Regions from separate parts of the Desulfosporomusa polytropa genome, predicted to be linked through region 1. Evidence: riboswitches for the same ligand, from Rfam matches in the RefSeq annotation. Region 1 holds a riboswitch; the other holds the start of a gene.

Region 1 (4,393 bases):
TAAGACTGCGTTAAGTGCCGGGTATGATCTTACAATTGCCCAAGACATTACTTTACTTCCAGGAAAGGTTATCTTAGTTCCAACAGGAGTTAAAGCCTATATGGAAGAAGACGAATATCTTGGTATTCATATTCGTTCTGGTTTGGCTATTAAGCATAGCTTGAGTTTAATTAATGGGCAAGGTATTATTGATGCCGATTATTATAATAATCAGGAAAATGAGGGACATATTTTACTTCCCGTTTTTAACCAGGGATCAGAACTTGTGACAATTACCAAAGGAACCAGACTAGCCCAGGGAATTTTTTATAAGTACCTAAAAACAGATAACGATTGCGTCAATAATCTTCGTTCAGGCGGTTTTGGGAGTACAGGACAGTAACAAATGGCGATTTTTTTTCATAACTTATGCTAATTCGCCATATACATTGGTAGAAGCAGGTTAAGGAGGGCTACTGTGTATACCTGGATGACATTAGTACTGGTTGTCTTGATGGTTATGGGGTCTGTTTGGGTACGTGTTTGCCACTCTCGGATGTCCTTGGACAATATACCCTCAGTTGAGCCAAAGCCATCGCCCTTTGCTAATGCCGTACGAGATTTAGTTGCCACTGCCGGCGGCGTATATATTTCTTTGGTAATGATTGTTTCATTTTTAAAATTGGAGATACCTGAACGGATAACTGTCAGTATAATTATGTTCGATCCGCTGGCGATGACGGCTATAGTAGTGGCGGTTGTTCAACCGTTTTTTGCTAAACTATTTGATAGCAAGTAGGTGAAAGTATGCGGATAAGTGAAATGACTGGAAAAGAAGTTATTAATTTGGGAGATGGTGCGCGGTTAGGTATCGTTGGTGAGTGTGAGCTTACTTTTGACAGTCGCTCTGGTGTTATTGGTGGATTAATTCTGCCCAAAAGAAATACACTATTTAACTTTTTAGGTGACAATCAGCTAGTAACAATACCATGGCAGGCAATCAAACGCATCGGAGATGAAGTTGTTATTGTTGATTTAAATAACGCTTATGATCACATGTATTCTAGATGATCGGGAATAAAAAGTGTTGTACTTGTTAAGCCTAACATTAAACTGTATATCAGACTAATGTTAGGAGGCTTATTAATGTCAATAACGAACAATTCTACAGGTGCTATGCAAGGAAATACTGGGAAGCAGCCAACAGCTCAAACTACAGGCCAGACAGGAAACGCTTTAGTAAATAACTATGCAGGTGGTCAAGCGCAAACTGCAAATCTCCAAACACAAACTACGAGTTCTGCGGCGCAAACTAAGTCACCTGGAATGCAGGCAGGTACTACGGGAGTTAAAAGCGTAATTGGTGTATTTAATTCTCGTGATAATGCTGAGCAGGCAGTAAATGCGCTTAGAACGAAAGGCTTTACAACCGAAGAAATAAATATTGTTTCCAAAAACAAAAATCAGCAAGGCCAAGATACTGAATATGTTGAAGATGATATTACCGATGGTGCCCTAGCAGGTGGCACGTTAGGCGGTATTGGCGGTTTGCTTTTGGGAGCAGGTGCTTTAGCCATTCCTGGTGTAGGACCAGTACTAGCCGCTGGGCCAATTGCTGCCGCTTTGAGTGGGGCGGTAGCAGGCGGTATTACGGGTGGGCTTATTGATTGGGGCATTCCGGCTGAAGTAGGAAGACGCTATGAACAAGAGGTAGCACAAGGTGGAATTCTGGCAATAATCCGCTCTGATGCCGCGAAAGCGAATCAAGCAGCTCAGATCCTGCGTCAAAACGGGGCAAGAGACGTAGAAACTCATGCATTAACCTAAACATAGTTTTCACTGGAATGTCGTGGATGAATAAATAAACAGCTTTTAATATTTATTGACAATGATGGAACCTTTGGTATAGAATGTGTATAAAATGAATAAGCAACATCCTGTAAAGGATGAAGTAGAGGTGCGGGAGTCAAAAGTACTTTCAGTGAGAGTGGAATCGATGAGCTGAAAGAAAAGGGGCGACCGCCGAAGTAAGAAAGAATGCCGAATCTTCTTACTGGTCTTACATCAAATAGATTTAAGACTGTCACCATTACTTGGTGGAGTGCTATCTCATCTGGTCAGGGACGATATATATACACATATATTTTCCTAAGGTCAGAAAAATGCTGTTTTGGCAGCTGGTGAGAAATGCGCTCACCAGCTGCTTTTCTTATTAAACAGGAGGTGGATAGCGCTTGATTAGAGTGATGGTATGTGGCGCTTATGGCAAAATGGGACGGGAAGTATTGCGAGCAGTTCATAAGGACCCGCATTTAAGCGTAGTCGGAGCAGTAGATATAAATTCCGACTTTGCCGATGTAGGCGATATTATCGGCGCAGGAAAAACAGGAGTAACGGTTGGCAATGACTTAGTTACTGTTGTCAATGAAACTAAACCACAAGTTATGGTTGATTTCACTAATCCGCAATCAGTTTTAAGCAACATTAAAATTGCCATTAAAAATGGCGTCTGCCCAGTTGTGGGTACAACCGGATTAACGGAAACTGATATTGAGGATATTCGTGAGCTATGTGCAGCTTCCAAGGTTAATGCAATTATTTCACCTAATTTTTCCATAGGTGCTATTCTTATGATGAAACTTTCCCAAGAGGCCGCCAAGTATTTGCCGCATGTTGAAATTATCGAGATGCATCATGATCAAAAGCTGGATGCCCCATCTGGCACAGGTCTTAGAACCGCTGAATTAATTGCCAGTGTACGGGGAACAATGCAGCAAGGCCATCCAGATGAGAAAGAAAAACTGACTGGTGCTCGTGGCGGTGATTTGTCAGGTATTCGATTGCACAGTGTTCGACTGCCTGGCTATGTAGCTCACCAGGAAGTGATTTTCGGTGGATTAGGCCAAACCCTAACGATTCGCCATGACTCAATATCCAGAGAATCGTTTATGCCGGGAGTAGTACTGGCTTGTAAAAAAGTGCTAACTGTTGATGGGCTGATTTTTGGTCTTGAACATATAATGGGCTAAACGTTGCAAAGAACGAAGCCAACTTCAAATATATGAGCATATTTATGATTATAGAATGGGGGACTAATTTACAATGAAAAAGTATAATGTAGCAATTTTAGGGGCAACTGGAGCAGTTGGCCAAGAATTTTTAAAACTTATTGAAGAGCGCAACTTTCCGTTTAACCAATTGAAATTGTTAGCGTCTGAACGGTCTGCAGGTAAAACTATCGAATTTATGGGTAAAGACTACATTGTTGAGGAGGCGACACCCGATTCATTTAGTGATGTGCAAATTGCCTTATTTGCAGGCGGCTCAATTAGTAAAACCTTAGCACCCGAGGCTGCTAAACGCGGGGCGGTTGTCATTGATAATTCAAGTGCCTTCCGCATGGACCCGAATGTACCTTTGGTCGTGCCAGAAGTTAACCCAGAGGCCATAAAAAATCATCAAGGGATTATTGCTAACCCTAACTGTTCGACAATTATTATGGTTATGGCATTAAAGCCTGTATATGATGTGGCAAAGATTAAACGTATAGTTGTTTCTACATATCAGGCTGTTTCCGGTGCTGGCAAAGAAGGCATTGATGAACTGACTGACCAAGTTAAGGCAGTTGTAGAAAATCGTCCTGTAGAAGCTAATATTTTACCGAGCGCCAGTTTGCCCAAACATTATCAAATCGCGTTTAATCTCTTACCGCAAATAGACGTATTTGTTGAAGAGGATTATACCAAAGAAGAGATGAAAATGGTAAATGAGACTCATAAAATATTCAATGACTATAACATCGGAATAACTGCGACGACGGTGAGGGTGCCGGTATATCGCAGTCATTCTGAATCAATAAACATAGAGCTTAATAGCCCGCTGTCGCCTGAAGAAGCAAAACAAGTATTGGCTAAATTTCCTGGTGTTATTGTACAAGATAACCCGGCTGAAATGTTGTATCCTATGCCACTATATACTTCAGACAGTAATGAAGTGTTTGTTGGTCGTATTCGGGCAGACAAAACTGTGCCTTATGGATTAAATATGTGGGTTGTAGGCGATCAAATTCGCAAAGGTGCAGCGCTGAATGCTGTGCAAATAGCTGAGTATATGATTGAGCATAATTTAATTTGAGGTGTACAAAATGCGAATAATTGTCCAGAAGTTCGGGGGCACATCTGTAGCATCACCTGAAGTGCGGGAACTTGTACTGCGCAAGATTGAAAAAGCGCGGGATCAAGGCTTTAATCCGGTAGTTGTAGTTTCGGCTATGGGACGTCAGGGAGCTCCTTACGCTACAGATACACTAATCGATATTGCGCGGTCAGCCTATAAGAATATTGCTGACCGCGAGCTTGATCAGATTATGTGCTGCGGCGAAATGATCTCAGCCGTGATTATGGCCGGTACGCTG
Region 2 (4,393 bases), 1.5 Mb from region 1:
ATATTGTTGAGGGACATAAGGGGATGTTTCTTTTTTGACATCTCGTACATCACTAAAAACTTTATTCCTCAATAAATTGAGTTAGCTCTTTGTTAAATTTAGCGTGCTCGTCATAGAATAATCCGTGACCGCTGTATCTGAACGGAACAAGTTTGGAGTCTCTAATTTTTTCATTTTGGGCAATAGCCAATGGGAACAAACAAACTTTGTCATGGATACCATGAAGAATTAAAGTTGGAACATATATTTCCTCAAGATCCAAAAATAGTTCTTCGTCTATCCAAGAGGCTGCAACTGCTGCGGTGGACCAACCTGCCGCTTGCAGTCCCATTTGAAAGAACCAATTTGAGAAAGCTTGAGATACATGCTGAAAGAAAAACGTATCGCCAAAATTTCGCAACATTTCGGGACGGTCATTATTTGTTCCCTGGATGATTTTAATTACATCCTCTTTTTTTAGCCCATGTGGAAAATAAGGACGCTGAATCAGACTGGGAGCTGCTGCTGCAAAAAGGGCAAGCTTAGATACCCCGTATCCCTTGTGACGGGCCATATAGCGAACAGCGACCGCTCCCCCCGTAGAATGGCCTCCGAGGGTGAAATCATGAAGTCCGAGTTCTTCGACTACACTGCGAATATCATCTGCCGACGTATCGTAGTCGTAGCCTGCCCAAGGCTTGTCGGAATTACCGAAACCTCGCGCATCAATTCCTATGCAGCGATATCCCCGCTTAGGCAGTTGATCAAACTGATACTCAAACATTTTATGGTTTGCCGGCCAACCGTGTATAAATACGATTGTTTTACAGCCCGCAGGATTAAGGTCTTCCACGTATATCTTTACGTCTGGTTCGACTTTAATATATACCCCCACCAAAAGCCCTCCTTTGAAAGAATATTTACATAATATATACTATATTATGCACTCGCTACTAACAGTGTGATAGCCTAGTGTGGGCTGTATCATTCATTTAGAAATAGATAAATCCAACAGATGCTATTTTTTTAGAGGACTTATACAGCATTTCCGCCAACTGGCATTGAAAATTGTGGCAGTAAAAGATCGACATTTCGACAAAAAATCTTGACGAACTAATTGCGAAAGTCTAGAATAGAGCTAATAAAGAAAAATATTCCTTTAATCAGATTGTTTATAGAGGCGCAGCCAACATTAGTACCTGTTTGATGAGGCATCAACGAAGGCAGGGAAAGGGTTAGTTGCCGAAGTAAGAAAAACGGCGGTTTTTTTTACTGGGTCTGCATTGAATAAGTGCAGGACTGTCACCAACGTTGGTGGAGAGCTATCTCATCTGGGCCGAGACATGGACTATTATTTTTCATGTTATTGAAGACACCTGGCAGAGAAATCACCAAGTGTCTTTTTTATTTTTATTATATTTTTAGGGGGGAATTTATGAAAACGTGGGTAAAGGTTTTAGGTGGATTTATGGTTGCAGTTTCCATGGTTGCTATTGCAGGTTGTGGCGGGTCGGCGACTCAGGGTAAAAAAGCGGCGCTGACGGTTGCGATGGTTAATCCTCTGTCAGGAGATAATGCGACATATGGTCAAAGCCATAAAAATGGTTTCGAATTGGCTCGTGAAGAAATCAATAAGGCTGGCGGGGTTAAAGGCCAGTCGATTGAAGCGGTCTTTCACGATGATGCAGGTGATCCCAAACAGGCTGCCGCAGGAGCGCAAAAATTTGCCGATCAAAAAAATGTAGTAGCGTTAGTCGGGTCTTGCCTTAGCTCGAATACTCTTGCCATGGTTCCGATAACCGACAAGGCAAAACTGACTCATTCTGTGGTGTCTTCAAGCACGCCCAAGCTTTCGGGAATCAGCCCTTATTTTTTTCGTATGGCTGTGCAGGATGCCAAAGTAGGAGTTTTAATGGGTGATTTACTGGGGCAAAAATTAGGAGCTAAACGGGTTGCGATCCTCTATCCTAATAACGATTTTGGCAAAGGTCTTATGACCGTTCTTGAAAAACAGCTTAACCAATATCAGGTTACAATTGTTTCTAACCAAGCTTATTTGGCAACAGATAAGGATTTTTCCGCTCTGCTGACCGAAATAAAAAATAAAGGCATTGATGCACTCGCAGTTTGTGGTACTTATACAGATGGTGGCTTGATTGTCAAACAGGCGACTGAATTGGGTCTGACTGTTCCTATTGTAAGCGGCCCTGGTTTATATAGTCCCAAATTTATTGAAATTGCGGGGAAGGCTGCCGAACGCTCTATATCATTAGGCGCATTTGTTTCTACCAACCCTGACCCAGCTGTACAGGCTTTTGTTAAAAAGTATAAAGAGAAATATAATGTAGAACCAGACACCTTTGCTGCTCTAGGCTATGATCAAATGTATGTTCTTGCCAAGGCGATGGAGAAGGCTGGTGAAAAAGGAACTATCACCAGAGAAGGTGTCCGTGAGGCCATGAGCCAGACCGATTATAAAGGTATCACTGGGACAGTGACATTTGATGATAAAGGTGACTGGGTTAGACCTTATTTATATATTACTGTCAAAGACGGACAATTTGTTGTATATCAATAATTGCGAATTGCGGTGGGAAGTGACAGGTCAGCCTGCTGCTTCCCACTTGTAGTCAGAGGAGGGTGATCAGATGCTGCAGCAAATTATAAATGGACTGGCACTCGGTGGTGTTTATGCTTTAATTGCGATTGGTTGGACGGTGGTATTTGGTATTGTCGGTCTTATCAATTGGACACATGGCGAGGTTTTTATGATTGGTGCATTTGCCGGGTATCTTGTTATAACGACTTATCATGTTAATTTTTTTGTGGCGTTAGTTGTAGCTATGTTTTTTGGTGGGCTGGTGGCCTATCTTATTGAGCGATTAGCTTATCGGCCACTGCGGACAGGCCCTAAGCTTGCCTTGTTTATTACGGCGCTCGGGGCTTCGATCTTTATTCGCAATTTAGCCGCTATAATCTGGGAGCCTCAATCACGAGCCTACCCAGCTACCTTTGAGGCATCGGTTATGACTTGGCAACTTGGTTCAACCGTTTTGACAATCAATACGCTGCAAATCATGATTTTTGCGGTTACGCTGGTTATTATGGCTTTTCTGCAGTGGTTTATTACGCGGACCATGATGGGCAAGGCTATGTTGGCGGCATCGCAGGATCTTGAAGCAGTTAGTCTGATGGGGGTTGATGTCAACCGTTTGATTACCATCACCTTTTGGGTTAGTGGGATGTTGGGTGGTGCCGCTGGAGTACTTGTTGGCGTTCTATATGCTATTGATCCAATGATGGGAGCAATGGCTGGATTGAAAGGTTGGGCTGTAGCTGTGCTGGGCGGGGTTGGCAGCATCAGCGGTGCTATGGTTGCTGGTTTATTGCTGGGAGTTATTGAAAACATTTCGACGACCTTCATTTCATCAGGTTATCGGGATGCAATTGCTTTTGTTATCATGATTGCTACACTGGTTATTAAGCCAACTGGCTTAATGGGATTTAAATTTGAGGATAAGGTCTAGGGGGTGGGTTTATGGCAAAACCAGCATTACAATTTGCACAGAACTTGGCACATAAACCGGCAACAGCAATTATTCTCATTGCAGTTCTGCTTGGATTCACTTTTATAGATTCACTTGATTTAACGGAAGAATATATATTCGGTGCTTATGCCAAGCATATTTTGTTTATTTCACTTATTTATAGTGTTGTTACGTTAAGTTTAAACTTTGTTACTGGTTATGTCGGGCAAACATCGCTAGGTCATGCTGCTTTTTTTGGACTGGGCGGATACGTTTCTGCCCTCACAACATCTTTATTGCATTTGCCCTATGGAGTGGCTTTTATACTATCCGGATTAGTAGCTGCACTGGTGGGATTGCCACTGGGTGCTCCTGCGCTTAGAATAAAAGGCCCCTTTTTAGTTGTTGTCACCTATGGTTGTGGTGAGGTTTTTAAGTTTATAGCGATCAATCTGGATATCACAGGGGGGCCGGCCGGATTACCTGGCTTAATTTCACCTACTTTAGGCATAGCCTTTAGTGACATCGGTGTAACAGGTAAAGAGGCGTTCATTGTTGCTGCACTTATTCTGGCGCTAGTACTTGCCTTTATCATGTATCGCCTAGAGGATAGCCGGGTTGGACACGCTTTTGCTGCTATTCGGCAAGATGAGATAGCAGCCGCTTCGATGGGAATTAATCCGGCTTATTACAAATTAATGGCGTTTGTCTTCGGAGCCTTTTTTGCAGGACTTGCCGGCAGTTTATTCGCTCATTATATGAGCTTTATCAGTCCGGATATGCTTAGTTCCAATGAATCTATAATGATGTTAACCATGGTTGTTATTGGTGGTGCCCGGAGTATTCCCGGAGCATTTTTAGGAGCCTTTCTACTTACCATTACACCG

What was found. A riboswitch is a leader RNA that binds a small molecule or an ion and turns the genes downstream of it on or off. The one in region 1 is predicted to bind lysine.
Region 2: linked by a shared signal. The riboswitch ahead of ACZ449_RS25655 (ABC transporter substrate-binding protein) and the one ahead of dapB (4-hydroxy-tetrahydrodipicolinate reductase) in region 1 are both predicted to bind lysine.

The regions. Positions count from the first base shown of each region.
Region 1 is NZ_AP042400.1:908,752-913,144, forward strand. It holds gene ACZ449_RS06065 (dCTP deaminase/dUTPase family protein) at 1-382, shown strand, start outside; gene ACZ449_RS06070 (hypothetical protein) at 458-778, shown strand; gene ACZ449_RS06075 (YlmC/YmxH family sporulation protein) at 787-1,050, shown strand; gene ACZ449_RS06080 (general stress protein) at 1,126-1,806, shown strand; lysine riboswitch at 1,924-2,094, shown strand; gene dapB (4-hydroxy-tetrahydrodipicolinate reductase) at 2,214-3,008, shown strand; gene ACZ449_RS06090 (aspartate-semialdehyde dehydrogenase) at 3,082-4,113, shown strand; gene dapG (aspartate kinase) at 4,124-4,393, shown strand, end outside.
Region 2 is NZ_AP042400.1:5,083,451-5,087,843, forward strand. It holds gene ACZ449_RS25650 (alpha/beta fold hydrolase) at 62-874, opposite strand; lysine riboswitch at 1,147-1,312, shown strand; gene ACZ449_RS25655 (ABC transporter substrate-binding protein) at 1,415-2,557, shown strand; gene ACZ449_RS25660 (branched-chain amino acid ABC transporter permease) at 2,628-3,506, shown strand; gene ACZ449_RS25665 (branched-chain amino acid ABC transporter permease) at 3,518-4,393, shown strand, end outside.